2 regions of the Paenibacillus odorifer genome follow, and region 1 is predicted to be linked to the other one. Evidence: a T-box and tRNA genes for the amino acid it is inferred to sense, from the RefSeq annotation. Region 1 holds a T-box; the other holds one or more tRNA genes.
What was found. The T-box of region 1 lies ahead of metG (methionine--tRNA ligase). A T-box ahead of a tRNA ligase gene usually reads a tRNA of that ligase, here a tRNA-Met.
Positions count from the first base shown of each region.

Region 2: it encodes a tRNA-Met, which carries the amino acid that the T-box ahead of metG (methionine--tRNA ligase) is inferred to sense. The anticodon was not compared.

Region 1 is NZ_CP009428.1:4,053,710-4,063,667, forward strand. It holds gene PODO_RS17575 (LysR family transcriptional regulator) at 1-639, shown strand, start outside; gene metG (methionine--tRNA ligase) at 648-2,294, opposite strand; T-box leader at 2,338-2,599, opposite strand; gene PODO_RS17585 (DUF4362 domain-containing protein) at 2,725-3,189, shown strand; gene htpG (molecular chaperone HtpG) at 3,251-5,131, opposite strand; gene PODO_RS17595 (VOC family protein) at 5,385-5,807, shown strand; gene PODO_RS17600 (LysR family transcriptional regulator) at 5,778-6,653, opposite strand; gene dapA (4-hydroxy-tetrahydrodipicolinate synthase) at 6,775-7,671, shown strand; gene PODO_RS17610 (DEAD/DEAH box helicase) at 7,860-9,248, opposite strand; gene pduL (phosphate propanoyltransferase) at 9,907-9,958, opposite strand, start outside.
Region 2 is NZ_CP009428.1:5,125,423-5,135,380, reverse strand. It holds gene pyrF (orotidine-5'-phosphate decarboxylase) at 1-628, shown strand, start outside; gene pyrE (orotate phosphoribosyltransferase) at 625-1,263, shown strand; gene PODO_RS22495 (ABC transporter substrate-binding protein) at 2,307-3,794, shown strand; tRNA gene PODO_RS22485 (tRNA-Met) at 4,154-4,230, shown strand; tRNA gene PODO_RS22480 (tRNA-Ile) at 4,275-4,348, shown strand; gene PODO_RS22475 (DUF2798 domain-containing protein) at 5,051-5,554, shown strand; gene PODO_RS22470 (hypothetical protein) at 5,843-6,517, opposite strand; one part of gene PODO_RS30720 (IS3 family transposase) at 6,733-7,658, opposite strand; one part of gene PODO_RS30720 (IS3 family transposase) at 7,658-8,291, opposite strand; gene PODO_RS22455 (transposase) at 8,698-9,015, shown strand; gene PODO_RS22450 (IS3 family transposase) at 8,964-9,890, shown strand.

The DNA.
Region 1 (9,958 bases):
ACTGCCCGTGAGCTCACTGATTTTGTCAAAGGTTTAAAAGGAACCCTAGCCATTGGTACAGTTTCTTCCTCTGGAGCTACGTTGCTTCAAGATCGGCTATGTGAATTTCACAAAACCTATAAAGGTGTGAAGTTTGAGATTCATGAAGGAAATACCTTTAGAATCATTGACCTCTTGAATAAAGGCATTGTCGAAGTCGGGATTGTTAGGACACCCTTTAATGGTACAAATTTAGAATGTCTTTACACACAAGCTGAACCTATGATTGCCGTAATGACACCTGAGTATGACTGGAAAACGGATGAAAACTTTATTGAGATCGGTGAGCTAAAGGATAAGCCGCTTATTATCTACCGCCGTTTTGAGCAGCTTATCCGGGAAACATGTCTTGAGAACGGCTTTGATCCGCTGATTTTCTGTATGAATGATGATGCTAGAACAACACTGCTCTGGGCAAACGCTGGTCTTGGCATCGGAATCATCCCCAAATCCGCTTTCGAATTAACGAGTAATAGTAATTTGATCTATAAAGAAATTAGTAGTGAATCACTACGCACGCGGGTCGCCGCCGTCTGGATTAAGGATAAATACTTGTCATCATTGGCTTCAAAGTTTATTGAGAGTTTCAAGAATGGATAATACCAGCTCTATTTATTCACTTGCTGTTGAACGAGCCTATCCTCTTCTTCTTTAATACGGTTAATATCAATTCGTTCAAACAATAATTGTAAATCAGTAACCTGTTGGTAAGGGGGTACCGAGCAAGGCTGCCAATTCGGTAGTTCTAACGACAGGAACCCCCTGATCTTGTCACAAGAGAACGGCAGAAACGGATGTAACAAATTCGCTAGGTTCGCAATAATCTGCACACATGTGTATATTGCAGAATCACAAGAAACCTGATCCTCTTTTATCTGTATCCATGGTTTTTGCAGGTCGAAATACTGGTTTGCCTTGCGCACATAAGAAAAAATATACTCCAGCGCATCTTTTAGATTCCCAGCCTCAATAAGCCGCCCTGATTCGAGATACAAGAGGTCAATGTTGTCATTCCACCCCTTATCCAATTGCCCATTCGGCACTTTCCCTTCATAAAACTTATCTACAAAAGCCAATGAACGGTTCACAAAGTTACCAAATGCTCCAAGCAGCTCTCCATTATGGCTATAAATAAACTCTCTCCAGGAAAAATCCGTGTCCCGCTTCTCGGGTCCATTAGCAATTAAGAAATAACGAATAGAATCTGGCTGATACCGCTCTAAAATATCAGGTACCCAGACCGCCCAGTTTCGGCTAGTGGAGAACTTCTGCCCTTCAAGGGTTAAATATTCGCTAGATATAATCCTGTCCGGTAAATGCAGACCTCCAGCTCCTAATAACACAGCCGGCCATATTAAAGTGTGAAAAGGAATATTGTCTTTACCATGCACATAATAAGCAGTAATCTCCCCTTTTTCCTCTAACCAAAAATCCTCCCAGCTTCCTCCGGACTGTGCAGCCCACTGCTTACTGGCTGATAAATAACCACTTACCGCCTCAATCCAAACATAAATTTTTTTATCTTCAAATCCAGCCACAGGAACATCTACACCCCAAGACAAGTCTCTTGTTACCGCGCGGTCCTGCAGCTCTTCTTGTAAATAACGTTTGGTCAGTTTTATAGCGTTTTCTCTCCAAAATTGTGCTTCCTCTACATATTCCGTTAATTCAGACTGAAAATTAGATAAGCTAAGATAATAATGTTCTGTCGGCCTTTCTGATGGTGTATTACCACATAATTTGCAGACTCTGTCTAACAAATCGGCAGGATCTAGAATCGTAGAACAATAATCACATTGATCCCCTCGCGCCCGCTGGCCACATACCGGACAAGTCCCTTCCACATATCTGTCTGGCAAAAAGCGCTGATCCACCTCGCAGTAACATTGCGCAATGGTTTTTTTATATAAATGACCATTCTCTAGTAGCTTTGTAAACAACTCTTGCACGACCTTATGATGCTGCGGTTGATCCGTTCGAGTATATAGATCATAACTAAATCCCAGCTGTTTAAAACACTTCAGAAACTCCTCATGATATCTGCTTGCAAAAGCTCCGGGTGTAATCCCTTCATTCGCAGCCTGAACCGCTACGGGTGTGCCATGGCAATCACTGCCTGATACATATAATACGTTATCCCCTTTGGAGCGAAAATATCGTGCCAGCACATCCCCAGGCAACACACTTGATAATCTCCCAAGATGTAAAGATCCATTCGCATACGGCCAAGCGCCACCTATAAACACATTACTCATTAACCTTTTCCTCCTTTTTTTGACAACAAAAAAACTCCCATCCACAAAGGACGAGAGTTCTACTCACGTGTTACCACCTAATTTTATAAATGCCTCATGACATTTACCTCTTCAGGTACGACGTTAATTAACGTTTATACCCTAGCACTGTAACGGATGCAGGTTCCGGCGCAGCCTACAACCCATAAGGTTTCGATGCGCAGCTCTGAGACCATATTCCCAAGGGTTTTCTTTACTCCTTTTCAGCGACCGGAGCTCTCTGTTGAAAGAATTGCCGTGGTACTCTTTCTCTTCTTTGCTTTTACATATTCAAGTTAGAGAAAATAATAATCAATTTGTTGTTTATTGTCAATGTGAAAAATCAAGCTCACTGTAACTTTTCCAGTTAATCTCCGTCTTTTATATAAATACGTTACAAGGAGGTCCCTCAGTGAAAAAGGTAAATTTGCTTACACTCTCTGTTCTTTTACTAGCAGGGGTATGGGGTTGCTCCGATAATCAAGTCAATTCTGTACCTAAAAGTGAGCCCTATACTTCCAAAGAAGCCATCAGTAGAGGGGATATTGTTTCTTGGGAAAAAGTGTACAACCTCGATAAATTCGAGCAATTTATAACGAATCTCTCCAGCAAAAAAGCAGACAATATACGCGTTACAAGTTACACAGATGAAGGCGATCCTATATTTAAGGATTTGAAATTTGACGGTAACGTGATTAATTATAGCTATGATACCTCTAATGATGCATTCGGTGGAAGCAACACAGGAGTCAGAACCGATACCTGCTCCGAAGTGACGAGTAAAAAAAGCACACAAGGTGAAATTATCTATTCGATCAGCGGTTGCACAAATAATGACTCTGAAATTGATTACTACCTTTTTCGCACAACAAAATGAAATGCTGAAATAAAAAAGACCACCCAATCATAATACAATTGGATGGTCTCTGTACTTCATATTATTTCATGATTTTGCAAATATCATTGGTGAATTGAACAGGATCACTAACCTGTAGACCTTCGATCAACAGGGCTTGGTTGTACAGCAGGTTCGTGTATAAACCGAGCTTTTCTTTGTCGTTCTCTGCTGCCGCCTTCAAGGACTGGAATACTTCGTGATGGATGTTGATTTCAAGTACCTTATCCGCTTGCACCTCTTGGCCATTCGGCATCGATTTCAGAATTTTCTCCATCTCGATCGTCAGCTCACCTTCTGCAGAGAGACATACCGGATGAGTCTTTAAACGTTTGGAAGCTTTAACATTTTTCACTTTGCCGGACAGGATGTCCTTCATCGCTTCAAAAAGCTCCTTGTTTTCGTTCTCTTCCGCTTCCGTTGGCTTGTCCGCTTCGTCGGCTTCGATCCCCAGATCTCCGCTGGATACGGATTTAAATTCTTTTTCCTTATAAGACTGAATCATCTTGATCGCAAATTCATCAATATCATCAGTGAAGTAGAGAATTTCATACCCTTTATCCGATACAAGCTCGGTTTGCGGGAGCTTCTCGATTCTGTCGATCGACTCTCCGGAAGCATAGTAGATATACTTCTGATCTTCTGGCATTCTTGAGACGTATTCGTCCAGCGTAACCAGCTTCTTCTCCTTGGAGGAGTAGAACATCAACAAATCTTGAAGGGTGTCTTTGTGCATCCCATAATCGTTATAAACACCAAACTTAAGCTGTCTGCCAAAAGCATTATAGAACTGCTCATATTTCTCTCTTTCATCCTTCAGCAGGCTTTGCAGTTGGCTTTTCACTTTATTCTTAATGTTCTTAGCGATCAGAGTCAGCTGACGGTCATGCTGGAGCATCTCTCTGGAAATGTTCAAGGAAAGATCCTCTGAGTCCACCATACCTTTTACAAAACTGAAGTAATCAGGCAGCAGATCCGCACATTTGTTCATGATCAACACACCGTTGGAATAGAGCTCAAGACCTTTTTCATATTCCTTTGTGTAATAGTCAAACGGTGTATTTTCTGGGATGAACAAAATCGCATTGTACACTACAGCACCATCAGCACTGATATGAATATGTTTAAGCGGCTTATCGAAGCCGTAACGTTTCTCTGCATAGAAGTTATCGTAATCTTCTGTAGTCAGCTCGCTTTTGTTCTTGCGCCAGATTGGCACCATGCTGTTTACGGTTTGTTCTTGAACAACTTCTTCGAACTCATTCTCCGTGCCTTCTTTTGGCTTTTGTTCCTTCAAGTCCATTTTGATTGGGAAACGGATGAAGTCGGAGTATTTTTTAATGATGGATTTCAGGCGATATTCTTCCAAATATTCATCATATTGATCTTCTTCAGTATTCTCTTTAATCTTCAAAATCACATCAGTGCCGACAGAATCCTTCTCAACAGTCTCGATGGTATAGCCGTCAGCGCCCTTAGACTCCCATTTAAAGGCCTCGTCGCTGCCTAATGCCTTACTGATCACTATAACGTCATCAGCCACCATAAACGCAGCGTAGAAGCCCACTCCGAACTGTCCGATGATATTGTGGCCATCTTTAGCTTCGTTCTCTTTCTTAAAAGCAAGAGATCCACTCTTCGCGATTGTACCTAAGTTATTCTCCAGCTCCTCTTGTGTCATCCCGATACCTGTATCGGAAATCGTCAAGGTTCTGTTCGCCTTATCGGCGGTCACTTTAATATAATAATCCTCTTTATTGAAGACCAGGCCTTCATCAGCTAAGGCTTTGTAATAGATCTTATCAATCGCATCACTTGCATTGGAAATCAGTTCACGCAGGAAAATTTCCCGTTGAGTATAAATGGAGTTAATCATCATTTCCAGCAATCTTTTCGATTCGGCTTTAAACTCTTTTTTGGCCATGAATAAATAAATCTCCTTTCAAAATAACCTTATTATTCATCATTCCGTGATTAGCACTCTTCTTAGATGAGTGCTAATTCTTCTTTTTATATAACATAAACTGATTTTCAATGTCAAATTTTTTGGCTACTTTCATATGAAAATATAACCATTTACAATTCCCTTGCAATCCTATTGATTGTATGATTTAAATAGATTAGATACATAATTTCCAAATAAAGGTTTATCCATTTCGGATTTGGGAGGTCTTTAAATGAATGAACAAGCAATGTCCGCTTTAAATTCCACAATAAAAAGCCCCGTAAAGAACTTAATTGGCAGTGTATTCATTCCCGTACATGATATTGAAAAATCCCGTCGCTGGTATTGCCAAGTCCTGGGGCTTCCAGAGACAGATTGTAAGATCATGAACGGTCATTTATGCCCGCTGCCTATGCAGGGAAACACTGGAATCATACTGGATACCATGCCGTTGTGGGGCGGCTTAGAACCTGAAGGAACACCGCCCATTACAACACCAGCTTTTTTGTTACTGACCGATGATTTGCAAGCCTCTTTCAATTATGTGAAGGCTCTCGGTGTAGAGCTAGTAACTGAAATTCAAGATGAGCATTGGTTTGTTGTGAAAGATCCTGATGGGAATAAATTAATGATTTGCAAGCAACATTTGGATTAAAAATTGAAGCGGTTGTGATTTCCACTTCTTAGGGTGCATCAGAAGCTGCAGATCAAAGTGAATTTCGGGATGAATAAAGGACAGCTCCGCCAAGCTTCCTCGTTCAATTTCTTCCTCTGCCACGATTTTTGGTAACAAAGCAATTCCAAGGCCATTCATTACACAACGTTTGATGGCCTCCAGATTCGAAAGCTCAAAACCTATGCGGAATATGATCCCGTGCTCTTTTAACAAATTCTCGAACAGACTGCGGTAAATACAGCTTTCCTCCGAGACTATTAGCTCACAGTTATTCAGATCGTTTAGGGTTACCGTATCCATCTGGGCAAGCGGATGATGAATGGGGGCTATCAATACAAGCGGCTCATCTCTGACGATCGTACGCTCAAGGATGGAATCCGCAGTGGTGCGATCCAACATTAAGCCTAGATCTACTTCGCCATCTTTTATTTTGGCAAGAAGATTAGCTTCCTGCATCGTTTGCAGATGAATATCCAGCTTCGGAAATTTAGTCCTTAGCTGCTGCAGGTAAGGAGGTAAATAAAAGGCCGCTAAAGAATCTATCGTCCCAATAGTTATCGTTCCTCCGATTTGCTGGGCGATGGTTTCTTTTGAACGATCATACAAATCCAAAATCTCCACGAACAGCTTCAATAACTCTTCTCCTGGCGGGGTAAGCCGCAGCTGACGGCCATGCCTCTCTATTAAAGGTACTCCATATTCCTTCTCTATCTTCTGTATTTGCATCGTCACACTTGATTGTGCATATCCCAATTCTTCAGCAGCTCGCGTAAAGCTCTGACGTTTAGCCACCTCGCGGAAGGTTCGTAAATAGGTTAAATCCATTACCTCACCCTAACATCAATATTTTTGATGATCCATATCATTTATTATAGCTAACGACGATGCTACTTTCCATGGTAAAGTGTATGTAGAGGAATTAAAATATTTTGGAGGCCGATAATTTATGCTTACAGAACAACAGATTTATGGAGTTTATGTCCCCGTGGTCACCCCGTTCAATGCTGCTGGTGAAGTTGATTTGGATTCGTATCAGCGTTATGTAAAGAACATTATTAACAACAGCATACAAGGTCTGGTCGTTAATGGAACCACCGGAGAATCGCCCACTGTAACCGTAAATGAAATGCAGCTTCTAGTAAACACTTCCCGTGAGCTTCTACAATCCACATCAATCCCCTTAGTAGTTGGTACAGGTACCAATGATACAGCCTCTACGGTTGCACGCACGGAAATTGCTGCAAACCTTGGTGCTGATTGTGCACTAGTAGTCGTACCTTATTATAGTCGTCCTTCACAAGAGGGTATCATTGCCCATTTCCGCAAAGCAGCAGAAGTAGGCATACCTATCATGGCTTATGATATTCCAAGTCGTACAGGTACCGCCATGACGGTAGATACTGCACGTACAATCCTAGAAATGAATAATGTTGTCGGTTTAAAAGACTGCTCAGGCAGTACAAAAATGGTTACAGAGTTAGTCCGTACAGGTGCTAAACCTGTGCTTGGCGGCGATGATTCCCTCTTTTATGAAATGCTTAGCTGCGGAGCAGCTGGGGGTATGCTCGCTACTGCCAACGTTTATCCGGCAGAATGCCTTCGTATCTTTGAAGCCTTTACATCTGGTCAAGTGGACTTCGCTAAAGAAAGCTTTGAACAACTACTGCCGATCATCCGCCTATTGTTCAAGGAATCGAATCCCGCTCCAATTAAATGGATGCTTAACCAAAACGGCCTACTATCCTCGGATACGCTTCGCCTCCCTATGACTTCCATCAGCACAGGACTTCAGCAAGAACTGAGCCCCTATGTTCAGGACAATACAATTGAAGCAACCGCATAAATGAAATAACAACAGCCGTTGTACAGTGAGGAACTGTTTAGCGGCTGTTTTTTGTTGTAAATCATCAGGACATAAAACATAAAAAACTGCACCTCCAAATGTTAGTTGTGTCTAACAATTGGGGTGCAGTTCAATTTACTCTGACGTTTTTTTATTTTGCTATAGAAACGATACGCATTCAAACTTACTTATCTGCTGCTCGTTTTTTGTCTTCCTTTTGTGAACCACTCGGACTTTGGCTTCAATGGAGGGTTAGACTTAGGTTTTGCTTTAGCTGGTTTGGATGCCGCTGATTTTGTTGCTGCCGGTTTTGTTGCCCCAGGTTTAGCAGTTGCTGGTTTGGAATTCGACGGTCTGGAAGACGATGGTCTCGAAGCTGCTGCTTTCGAACCTGACGGTTTCGCCGAACGATCTGTCTTCATTTGCGTTTTACGAGACATCGGATAAGGATGATCCTTAACTTCCGGAATCGATTTTCCAATCAATTTTTCAATATCTTTAAGGAAAGGAAGCTCTTCAGCTTCGCAAAAAGAAATTGCCGTTCCGCTCAATCCCGCTCTGCCTGTACGACCGATCCGGTGCACATAGGTTTCCGGAATGTTCGGTAAGTTGAAGTTAATTACGTGAGACAGCTCATCAATATCAATTCCCCGGGCAGCTATATCCGTAGCTACGAGAACACGAGTCGCACCGCTTTTAAAATTCCGCAAGGCGTTCTGGCGATCATTTTGAGATTTATTGCCGTGTATGGCTTGAGCAGCAATGTTCACTTTAGCCAGATCGCGGGTAACACGGTCTGCACCACGTTTGGTACGAGTAAACACCAAAGCTGAGACAATGGATTTATCCTGTAACAGCAGGTTCAATTGGTTTTGCTTATTTCCATTCTCTAATAAATAGATCGATTGATTGATTCTATCCGCAGTAGATGACACAGGTGTGATTTCTACCTTGACTGGATTCACAAGCAATGTTTTGATCAATTTAGAAATTTCAGTTGGCATCGTTGCCGAGAAAAACAGAGTTTGCTTCTTCGTAGGCATTTTGGCGATGATTCGTTTCACATCATGGATAAAGCCCATATCCAGCATCCGGTCAGCTTCATCCAGAACTAAAATTTGTACATATTGCAGATCTACACGTTTCTGATTGATCAGGTCGATAAGTCTACCAGGGGTAGCAATAAGAATATCGGCACCTTGATTCAGTGCACGTTCTTGCACTTTCTGTGACACACCGCCAACAATGGCAGCAGAGCGGATATCTGTATATTGGCTATACGCTTTTATGTTATCAGCAATTTGAATCGCTAGTTCTCTTGTCGGTGTTAAAATCAACGAGCGAATGCGTCGCACATTATTGGATTTGTTTGGGTTGGATTGTTCGCTTAACAATTGAATAATAGGCACGGAAAATGCAGCTGTTTTTCCTGTTCCCGTTTGCGCGCATCCAAGTAAATCTCTACCCGCTAATACAGCTGGAATCGACTGCTCCTGTATTGGTGTAGGTGATGTATAGTTTTCTTTGCTTAAAGCCTTCAAAATTGCAGGCACAATATTCAGTTCATTAAATGTCATTGGGTCTCCTTAATTTCTAATACATATATTCTTAACAATAAATCCTTTTGTCACGTCATAAACCATAATCATAACACAATAAGTTACATAATAATAGATTTTCTTTATCATCACACCAATTTTCATTAAAAATCCATTTCAGGATACTATTCGTTCTGCTCGTACAGAAATATTTTGCTAACCGTAAAATACTCCTCCTCAATTTATCCTGGGGCGTATCTTTTGTTGATCCTGTTGATCCTGTTGAGCAATCGGACTCAGACGCCCTTATTTTGAGGATTCATGGTTTTTGGCGATGCTATCGGACTCAGATGCACTTATTCACACCTTCGAAGCCCAATTCAGTACAAATATAAGGCAATAAGAGCTATGCGGTCCGATACCTTGGCAAAATAGATCAAAATGCTGAAATAGCTGCGATACAGTCCGATACGTACAAGCGGTCGGGTAAACCACGCAAACTTTACAGCACGCGGATCAGACACGCAATCCTTACAGCACGCAGATCAGACACGCAATCCTTACAGCACGCGGATCAGACACGCAATCCTTACAGCACGCGGATCAGACACGCAATCCTTACAGCACGCGGATCAGACACGCACAAAAAAGCGGAGGATTTCTCCCCCGCTTCTTATCTTTGCTATAACTATGATGACTATTCTACGATTTCAGCAGTATCGCCGTTGTTGGCACCTGCAGCGTTAGCT
Region 2 (9,958 bases), 1.1 Mb from region 1:
TATGAAAGTGGGAATGCAGCTTTTTTATGCAGCGGGACCGGAATTCATTAATGAACTGAAATCTCGGGGGTATTCTGTATTTGCAGATGTCAAAATGCATGATATTCCTAACACGGTAAAAGGCGGGGCAGAAAGCCTTACGCACCTCGGTGTGGATATGTTTAACGTACATGCCGCAGGAGGCTCAGCGATGATGGCTGCAGCACGGGAAGGCGCTGCTTCAGTAGTTAATGCGAATGCTGCGCTTAAAATGCCTTTGATTATCGCAGTTACACAGCTGACCAGCACGAGCCAAGAAGTGATGAATAACGAAATTGGAATCGCAGGAGACGTAGCAGATACTGTAGTCAGATACGCTAAGCTGGCAGCCGCTGCAGGTCTGGATGGAGTGGTGGCTTCACCGCAAGAGTCTTCAGCGATCGCAGAGGCTTGTGGGCCCGCATTTTGTACAGTTACACCTGGTATCCGGCCAGCAGGTGCATCCCTAGGTGACCAGTCCCGGGTGATGACGCCGGGCAAAGCCATTCAACAAGGTAGCCACTTCCTGGTGGTGGGCCGTCCTGTTACAACTGCAGCTGATCCACGTCAAGCAGCACTAAATATTATTGAGGAGATGACCTTAGCATGAGTACATTAAATAGAAGTGAACAAGTAGCAAGTTATCTGCTTACGATAGGAGCGGTGGCACTGCGTCCGCAGGAGCCTTTTACCTGGACCTCTGGTATTAAATCCCCGATCTATTGCGATAACCGTCTGACTATGGCTTACCCAGAGGTACGTAACTATATTGCTGATGCCTTCGCTGAGCTTATTAAAAGCCAGTATCCAGATGCAGAGGTGATCGCAGGTACAGCAACCGCAGGCATTCCTCACGCAGCTTGGGTAGCTGATAAACTTAATCTGCCAATGGCTTATATCCGCGATAAAGCTAAGGGTCACGGCAAGCAGAATCAGATCGAAGGCCTAATTAAGCCGGGGCAAAAGGTAGTCGTTATCGAAGACCTGATCTCTACTGGTGGAAGCTCCATCAAAGCAGCTCAAGCTGTGCAAGAAGCAGGCGCAGAAGCGTTGGCTGTATTGGCAATCTTCAGCTACGAGCTGGATCGTGCGGTCGATGCTTTTGCTGCCGCTGAAATGCCATTACAAAGCTTGTCCAACTACAGCACATTGATTGATGTGGCTCTTACACAAGGCGAGATCGCAGCTACGGATGTGGAACTGCTGAAATCTTGGAGAAAAGATCCGTCCGCATTTGGCGTTTAAAATAAATACCTGTGTATAGATTGGACGGGCCTCTCACATTTTGGTGGGAGGCTTTTCTTTTTAACTGCACCGAGTGCAATTAAAAGGAAAAGGTGCTCTGACACTCTGGAATACTATATTCTGCCCCGGTGATGCCATCGCAATGTCGTCACACACGCAGAATAGTTGCAGTTCGTGCACTTAAACTAACCTTCCTTAGAGGATCTGGCGGATATAGTTGCACTTTGTGCAATTATATCCGCCAGAAATCCGCCGAAAGCACCTAATAACGTTTTTTAACTGCACATAGTGCAATTAAAAGGAAGAAGCATAATACATTCGGCTTTAATAGTTGTACAAAGTGCAATTATCCTGCGTAGAAGGGGCGATTTGTGCCGGTCATAGGAAAGGCAGCAGGTTAGTTAGTAGGTTAGTTAGTAGGGAAGGCAAATGCTGTATTGGTAAAAGGAAAAGTAGAGTGGAGTGGAGAGTAGGGTTTTGGTGTTTGCATTCACATTCACATTCTGACATTTGGCTGACCTGCGCACTGTCGCTCTGGTATATTGTGCTCTGTCACTCTGGTTTATTGCGCTCTGTCACTCTGGTATTACGCTCTGTCGCTCTGGTATATTGCGCTCTGACACCTGGTGATTTCATCGCACTGTCGTCTCAAACGCAGAATAGTTTCAGTTCGTGCACTTAAACTAACCTTCCTTAGAGGATCTGGCGGATATAGTTGCACTTTGTGCAATTATATCCGCCAGAAATCCGCCGAAAGCTCCTAATAACGTTTTTTAACTGCACATAGTGCAATTAAAAGGAGAAGCGCAACACACACAGCTGTAATAGTCGCACAAAGTGCAATTATCCTGCCGTAGAAAGGCATATCAGGATCCTCAGAAAACTCCCGGAATGTTTTTTATAGAAATAATATGAAGAAATCGTAGCATAACTTTAAACAGCCTGTAACTTCCCCTCCTGAATAAAGCTATATACTGTTACTAGAATTATGGGTAATTATTCATAAGGTGGATGGATTGAGTATTTTATGGGAGGGTTCAAGAATGAATCATATAAATAATAATAGAAGGCTATGGCGGCGCTGGTTAAGCTTTGGAATATGTGCAGCACTCCTATTGCCTTTAATTTCTGAAAGCAGGCATACAGCCTGGGCAGAGGCTTCTAAGCCATCTACAGAACAGCGCGTGTTACGTATTGGCAGCCTCTGGTCTGGAGAAGACGATTCTTCTTTTCGTCAGCAGTTTACAGATATGTATGAATTGCAGCATCCTGAAATCAAACTTGAGATTATTCCAGCCATCAATATGAATGAGCTTCGTTTTGACAGCACCTATCCAGAGGTTAACCCAGATAATCTGGAGAATATCCGAACAATTATGGGCGGTGCACAGCCAGTTGATGTAATCGTCGGTGATAGTACATTGGTGAAGAGTTTGGTGAAGCATAATCTGGTGCAATCGCTGGAGCCGCTTATCGCACGAGATCAATATGATTTAAGCAATATGGCACCTACAATGTTAAATGGAGTACGTGAGCTGGGTGGAGGAAGTCTTTACGCGTTAGCACCGACCTTTATGTCGAGTGCGTTATATTTTAACAAAGGTATTTTTGATGCTGCTGGTGTAGGTTATCCGACGGACGGAATGACTTGGGATGAAGTGTTCGCGCTGGCCGAAAAGGTGACCAAGAAATCGACAAATAAAGATAAGCGTATATATGGATTTTCGATGAACCGTTATATGAGCGATCCTTTCTGGGATATGCAGACCTATGTCTCACCGCTTGAGCTTGCTATGTATGACAACAAGGGACATAAGATGGAGGTAAACCAAACACAGTGGAGTCAAGCTTGGACGACCTACAGCCAATTGGTGAAAAAGCAAATTACACCTGGGTTAAACGGTATGGATTTTATAGAAACAGAACGGAGCACCTATAGTCCTGTCCAAGGGGATCTATTCCTTACCGGAAAAGCTGCAATGGTAATTGGAGAATACGATTATCTTAATGAGCTTGCAGGTGTGAGCCGCAATGCAGCAAAAATTAAAAATTACAGTCCCGTCGATTGGGGTTTCGTTACCGTACCTACTTTTAAGGAGAAACCAGGAGTGGCTGTAGGTACTTGGGTAGGTAATATGATGGCTATCAACACTATGGCTGCTAATAAGGAAGATGCTTGGGATTTGATCAAGTTCGTCAACAGTAATGAGGTAGCCAAAATTAAAGCTCATACCCGCGGGGAACTAACTTCCCGTAAGGATTACATTACCACGAAGGTACCTTCAGTAAATCTGGAATCCTTCTATACGCTCAAACCATTACCAGCCAATGATCCTTTGATGAACGTCCTACAAACACAGAAGCCTGGAATTAGCCGTATTAACGATGTTGGGCGCCAACTATTCACAGAAGTTTATCAGGGCAAAAGAACGGTGGAGAGTGCCCTCAAAGCTTGGGAGAAGCAAGGGAATACCATGCTGGGTACGCTCGAAAAAGATCCCACATATTATTTCGACTCTATAGGGGATTAAGTTTTGGAATATGTAGCGGCCACCGGATTTCCGGTGGCTTATTTTGTGGAACTTGGGCATGATAAGTTCAGAGCAGCGTGAGATTAATTTGCAAAAAGGAGAAGAGGGCATCATGAATTGGATATACTTCGCGAAACTGTTCAGAACGAGATTTCAAGCAGGTTGTTTAGCAAAAAGGTTGGAGCAAGATGGCTGGATTTATGGCTACCATGACCCAAGTTTTGTGGAAATTTATCGATCCCGCAAAGGAAGATATGGGGTTAGATTTTTGCCTTGAGAACTTTTACAAATTCATCCTTGACGTAGACCCATTTTGTACTGTATATTATTTATTGTCGCTGTTTGAATATTATTTCTGACGCGGGGTGGAGCAGCCCGGTAGCTCGTCGGGCTCATAACCCGAAGGTCGCAGGTTCAAATCCTGCCCCCGCAACCAATTTTATTACAACAGCAATTGTACATTCGGATATTTTTAGATCCGGGCCCTTAGCTCAGTTGGTTAGAGCGGTCGGCTCATAACCGATTGGTCGGGGGTTCGAGTCCCTCAGGGCCCACTTATCAAAAACCCTTACTTTGTAAGGGTTTTTTGCTGTCTATAAGCTTAGCAATATAAGAAAGTAGAATGGATAAAGAACAGAATTTTGAGTTTGCTAACGGATTTGCTAACTGGAATTATTTTTCTGCAGTTTCGAGCTGTTTTTCAGCGTATTTATTCAGTTCTGCTTCAATTTTATCAACGGCCTCTTCCTGCATGATTGGGAGTAGGTGTGAGTATTATTCGTTGAACATCGCTGGAGTCATACCCAGTCGTTCAGCAGCTACCTACCTTTAGCTTTATATAGCTCCGACCAGAGTAGCAACATACTAAGTCAATTTCCTTGTATGAGTCCTCGTATTCTTTTTTTTTAGCCCCGATTTGCGTATAGCGTTCCTTAAGACCATCAATAATATTCTGAAAAACCTTGCAAAGTACCACTGGTTATCATTGTAGCCAATCTAGAATATTTCTAGTGTCGTTGTAGAGTACGGCAGTTTACTTCTCTTCCACTGCCGCTCTTGCTAAGGCGCATGCAGGTAACTGTTCTTTGTTAGTAGGGGGATTTAATAAATTTTAGTAGAAGGTCTGACATTCATTTTAAATAAATGTTATAATTATTAAATCAGTGTGTAGAGATATTGGTCTTTTTTGTTGGGCCAAAAATATATGTCTCATGATACGTCTGCCATCTGAAATATTATTCACGGAGATGACAAACATGCATGGAGACAAAAGACTGCCCAGAAACGGAAAAGAAGGTATACTATTTTTACTCATTATTTCAATCATTTCAGTAAACACTATTGCCCCTATTATTGTGGGGTTGGAACGTGGCTTCAGTAAGGAAGTGTATATAGATACACTAAAGGTTATTCCGTTTATGTGGATGATCGTAGTTTTATCTGTAAGATTAGTTGCAGGACCGATTGTCGGGAAAGTGATGCCGAAATTCATGGGACAAACAGATGGATTTAATGCAAGGATTCTGTTGAATACTTTATTGAATGTCACGGTGTTATCTATTTTACTATCAATTATCGGCACATGGGTTGGGACGAAACAAATAAGCCTGGATCCACTTAAAAATTTCCTTCACATCTGGCCAAGAAACTTTGGTATAGCATTTTGGATTGAACTGTTGGTTGCGCAGCCGATAGCAAGATTTGCAATGAAAACATTACACGCAAGACAGGATCGAAAATCGGAAAGTGTAAATGCGTAACTAGCTAGAATTTTGTAGACGAATAAGAAAAAAAGGAGCGTCCATGGTGGGCGTTCCTTTTTTATGTCGTAGTAGTCGGACTATAATGCTCAACAGGAGATGCTCGCGAATGACTGAACGCACAATGTAGAAGCATGCTCTAAATACTGCGTACTTTTGATTTGCCTTTGGGGCGAATTGCTTCCTAAAGAATTAATCCAGCAATAACTCTAGCCCCCGGTCACCGCGGTTGAGTTTACAAGTACCCACTAAGGAGAAGTAACCGATGAAAACGAAAATACTCTTTTACTATCTGTGATAATTGCATTTACATGCACCGCAGTCACACTGGAGCCAACCACAAGAATAATGAATAGGGTGTGTCTCAGTGCCTAAAGGAGCATGACATCTCCAGCATTTAGTGTGACGTATTCCATATTTCATAATTTGTTTTTCTTTGATATGCGTTTGGAAGTATTCTTTTTGTGATTTTTTTCGTTTTTCTTCCTCTTCTTTCCTAAGTTGTTCATTTTGTTGAATTATGAATTTTCTTTCAGCTTCATTCTTTTTAATAGCGAGTGCTTCTTGAACGTACCCTTGAATTAAGGAAATATCATTTTTCAAGCAACATACTATCTCTGTTACATTCTGTCGTTCATCGGAAATCATTCCATATAGGTTAACGCCATTGTTAAAGTCATCTTGCGATAAATTAAGCATATCAAGATTTCCTGACACTAATGAACGACTTATCATAACGTTTCCAATGGATAAAAATCCTGAACTCAATTTCATGCTCAATATGCTATCTTTATGCAGATAATTATTACCTTTAATTTCAATGATGGCGAATTGTCTGTTTACTGTTGGAGTATAAGTTAATTTATTATCGATTTTTATAGTATTTGATTCCGAAAGTTTCTGATATTCTCTATCTTCTATTATTGTAAGAAGACCCTGTAATACTCCTTTGAAAAATCCCATATTATGTACTCTCCTTTTATTTAAATCAGGTTTATTTTACCATGTGAAATAGTTTAATAGTGAGGAAATTTGAATTGTATTTGACTGAGGATTAGTAACATAAGGACTCTGGAGTATGAAAGATTTGTTATGGACAGAAAAAAAGAAAGAGTTATCCGGTATCCGATAAATGAACTGCACCCCGTCAAGTAGACAGCACAAAAAATAAAAGTAGTTTAAGCGGCCTTAGTCCTAAATTCAATGGGACTGAGGCCGTTTAGTTTTGCCTGTAACCGTTCGTTATTATAAAAGTGAATGTAGGTATCAATATCTGTTTGGAGTTCTTCAAAGGTCTGGTAGGTATGTAAGTAGTACTTCTCACATTTCAATGTTCCCCAGAAGGATTCCATCGGCGAATTGTCAATGCAGCAGCCTACTCGGGACATGCTTTGCTTCAGTTCTGCATCGTCCAGCATCTTCTTAAAATGCAGAGAGGTATACTGGAAACCACGGTCGCTATGGAGTAAGGTTCGGCTCTCCGGTGCTGCCTGCAAAGCTAATTCCAGTGTGTTAAAAACTAGCGAATTATTATTGGAATGACCCAGAACGTAAGCAACAATGGACTTGTCATACAGATCTTTTATTGCACTTAAATACGCCTTCTTGCCGTTGCCGTATTTGAATTCCGTTACATCCGTTACCCATTTTTGGTTTGGAGCTTCAGCCTCAAAATTACGGTTCAGCACATTCTCTGCAACCTGCTGAGGCGTGGAGCCTACATACTTCTTTCTCTTTCTGCGGATGACTGACTGGATACCTTGGCATCTCATCAGCCGGTACACTCGCTTTGCGTTAATAGATTTATCCATTTGTCTGCGCAAATGCAGGGTCAATTGGCGATACCCAAAGGTTCGTTCCACCTTCTCATACAAGAGGAGCATGGCCTCTGTCAGTTTCTCGTTGTCAGCCTCTCGAAAACTGGGTTTGCGATTCAACCATTTGTAATAACTTGACCGTGAAATCCCTGCGATGTCACACAAAAGCCGAATGGAGCAAGACTGTTCCTGCTGAACAGCCTGAATGGCCAGGTAGATATTCACCTGGCGAATGGTTCTTAACGCCTCCTCTTTTCGAGTTCCTCTAACTTTTTTAGAAAAGCATTCTCCGCACGCAGGCGTGCATTCTCGTATTCCAGCTTTTGCATCGCGAGTTTGTGGCGATCTGCTTCCGTAAGTTCTTCAGGCGCTTTGGTGCGTCCTCTACCGTCTCGTAATGCCTCTTCACCACCTGCTTCGTACTTCTTTACCCAGCTATATACTTGTTGGTAAGACACGTGAAAATGGCTTGCCGCCTTCGCATAGTCTTCTCCGTTCGAAAGGCAGTACAGCACGATATTTATCCGTTCCTGCCAAGTGGTTACGCGTCCTTTGGTCATAGCTTTAGTTCCTCCTGAATGAGCTGTTAAGCTGTTGCTATGACCATTATACTTCCTAATCCAGTTGGCGAGTTGGGTTGCACTTGCAATCTTATACTTGCAGATGATTTGGTTTTGCGACAATCCTCCCTCGAGATAATCCTTAACGGCATAGAGTTTAAGTTCTGCAGAATACGTACGATTGTAGCTTCGGACTTCCAGCCCTTCGTATCCATACAATTGATAACGTTGCCGCCACTTCACTATAGAGTTTTTGGATATTCCATACTTCCGGGCCGCAGCTTTCAAACCAATGTCGCCCCGTTCAATTTCTTGGAGAATCGTTAACTTTTCCAGTGCTGTATACTTTTTTTGTTCCATAAAAATGCTCCCCATACAGCGACAGGTTTTTATTATTTCACCTGTCTACTATATGGGGAGCATATCATAAAATAGCTGTTGGGGCACTCTTTCTTGCTGCAAACTTACTTATACTAAACACCAAACTTCGTTTGAGTAGGGAGCATTTTTGGTATGAGGCTCCTATCGGACCCAGCTGACCCTTAAAGAGGTTTTTCTCCACATTTGCAATTCTAACGGACTCCATAGTCGCTATTGGCATAAAAAGTACCGCATTTGAGTCTCTTTCTAGGCATTAGCGTCCATGGAGTCCGAAACCATGCTCCAAAGGCTGAAAATCAGCAAATAGCGGCATCTATGAAGCTAGAATAAAAAGTGGACAGTAGTTAACAGACTGGCGATAATGAGTCCACGGAGGTGTGTTCACATGGGAGAACATCGACAACGGTATAACGAAGAATTTAAAAAACAGACAGTGCAGTTCATTCAAGAGCAAACAAAGACAGTGGGCGACTTGGCGGAAGAGCTCAACATCCCAAAAAGTACCCTGCATCAATGGATGAGCCAGTATCGAGAACTAAAGAATGAACCGGCAGCTAGCGTGGATCGAGTACGGGAACTCGAGGCACAGTTGAAAGAAATGAGCCGTCAACTTCAAGAAAAAGATAACAAGATTGCTGATGTGGAAGAGGAATTAGCGATCGTAAAAAAAGCAGTGCACATCTTCAGCAAACCAAGGAACTGAGATTCCAGTTTATTGAAAAACATCGCTCCGAGTTTCTCTTGGAGAAGATGTGCATGACCCTACATGTGTCACGGAGCGGGTACTACAAGTGGCGGACAGAAAAAAACAGTACGCATATGCTTCGTAAGGCTGCGATAATGAAGCGAATTCAGTATCATTTTGCAGACCATCAAAAGCGGTATGGGAGTCCGAAGATCACCCGCCTGCTACATCAAGAAGGTTATACCGTTACCGAACGCACGGTGAGTGTGTACATGCGACATATGAAGCTTCGCTCCATTGTCTCCAAAACGTATCGCGTACAGACCACCGACTCCAATCATGACCATCCGATTGCCCCAAATACGCTGAACCAGCAATTTAAAATACTCAAACCCAATTCAGTATGGGTTACCGATATTACGTACATTCCTTGCCGGGGAGGGCGCTTGTACCTGGCTAGTGTGATGGACCTTTGCACGCGCGAAATCGTGGGGTGGCGCTTGGAAAACCATATGGAAACTAGCTTGATTTCTGGCGCTTTACAAGATGCTTACGAAGCTAAACAACCGGAAAAGGGTCTATTACATCACTCCGATAGAGGTTCTCAATATACTTCTCATGAATACACGCAGCAGTTGAAAGCGTATGGCATGGAGTCCAGCATGAGCCGCAGAGGTAACTGTTATGATAACGCCTGTATCGAGTCGTGGCACAGCATTTTGAAAAAGGAGCTCATTTATTGTAATCCACGCTTCAAAACTAAGGAGCAAGCCTACCAGACACTTTTTCAATATATTGAGTTTTATTATAACCGCAAGCGAATGCATGGCGCGCTGGGGTATCTTTCTCCAGTTCGTTTTGCTGAGCAATTGACTAGAATGTCTGTTGCGTGACTGTCCACTTTCTTGACAGAGGTCCACTAGGTCCGATAGCTCGAGGTGAAGGAGGTTAGTTCGTTAGC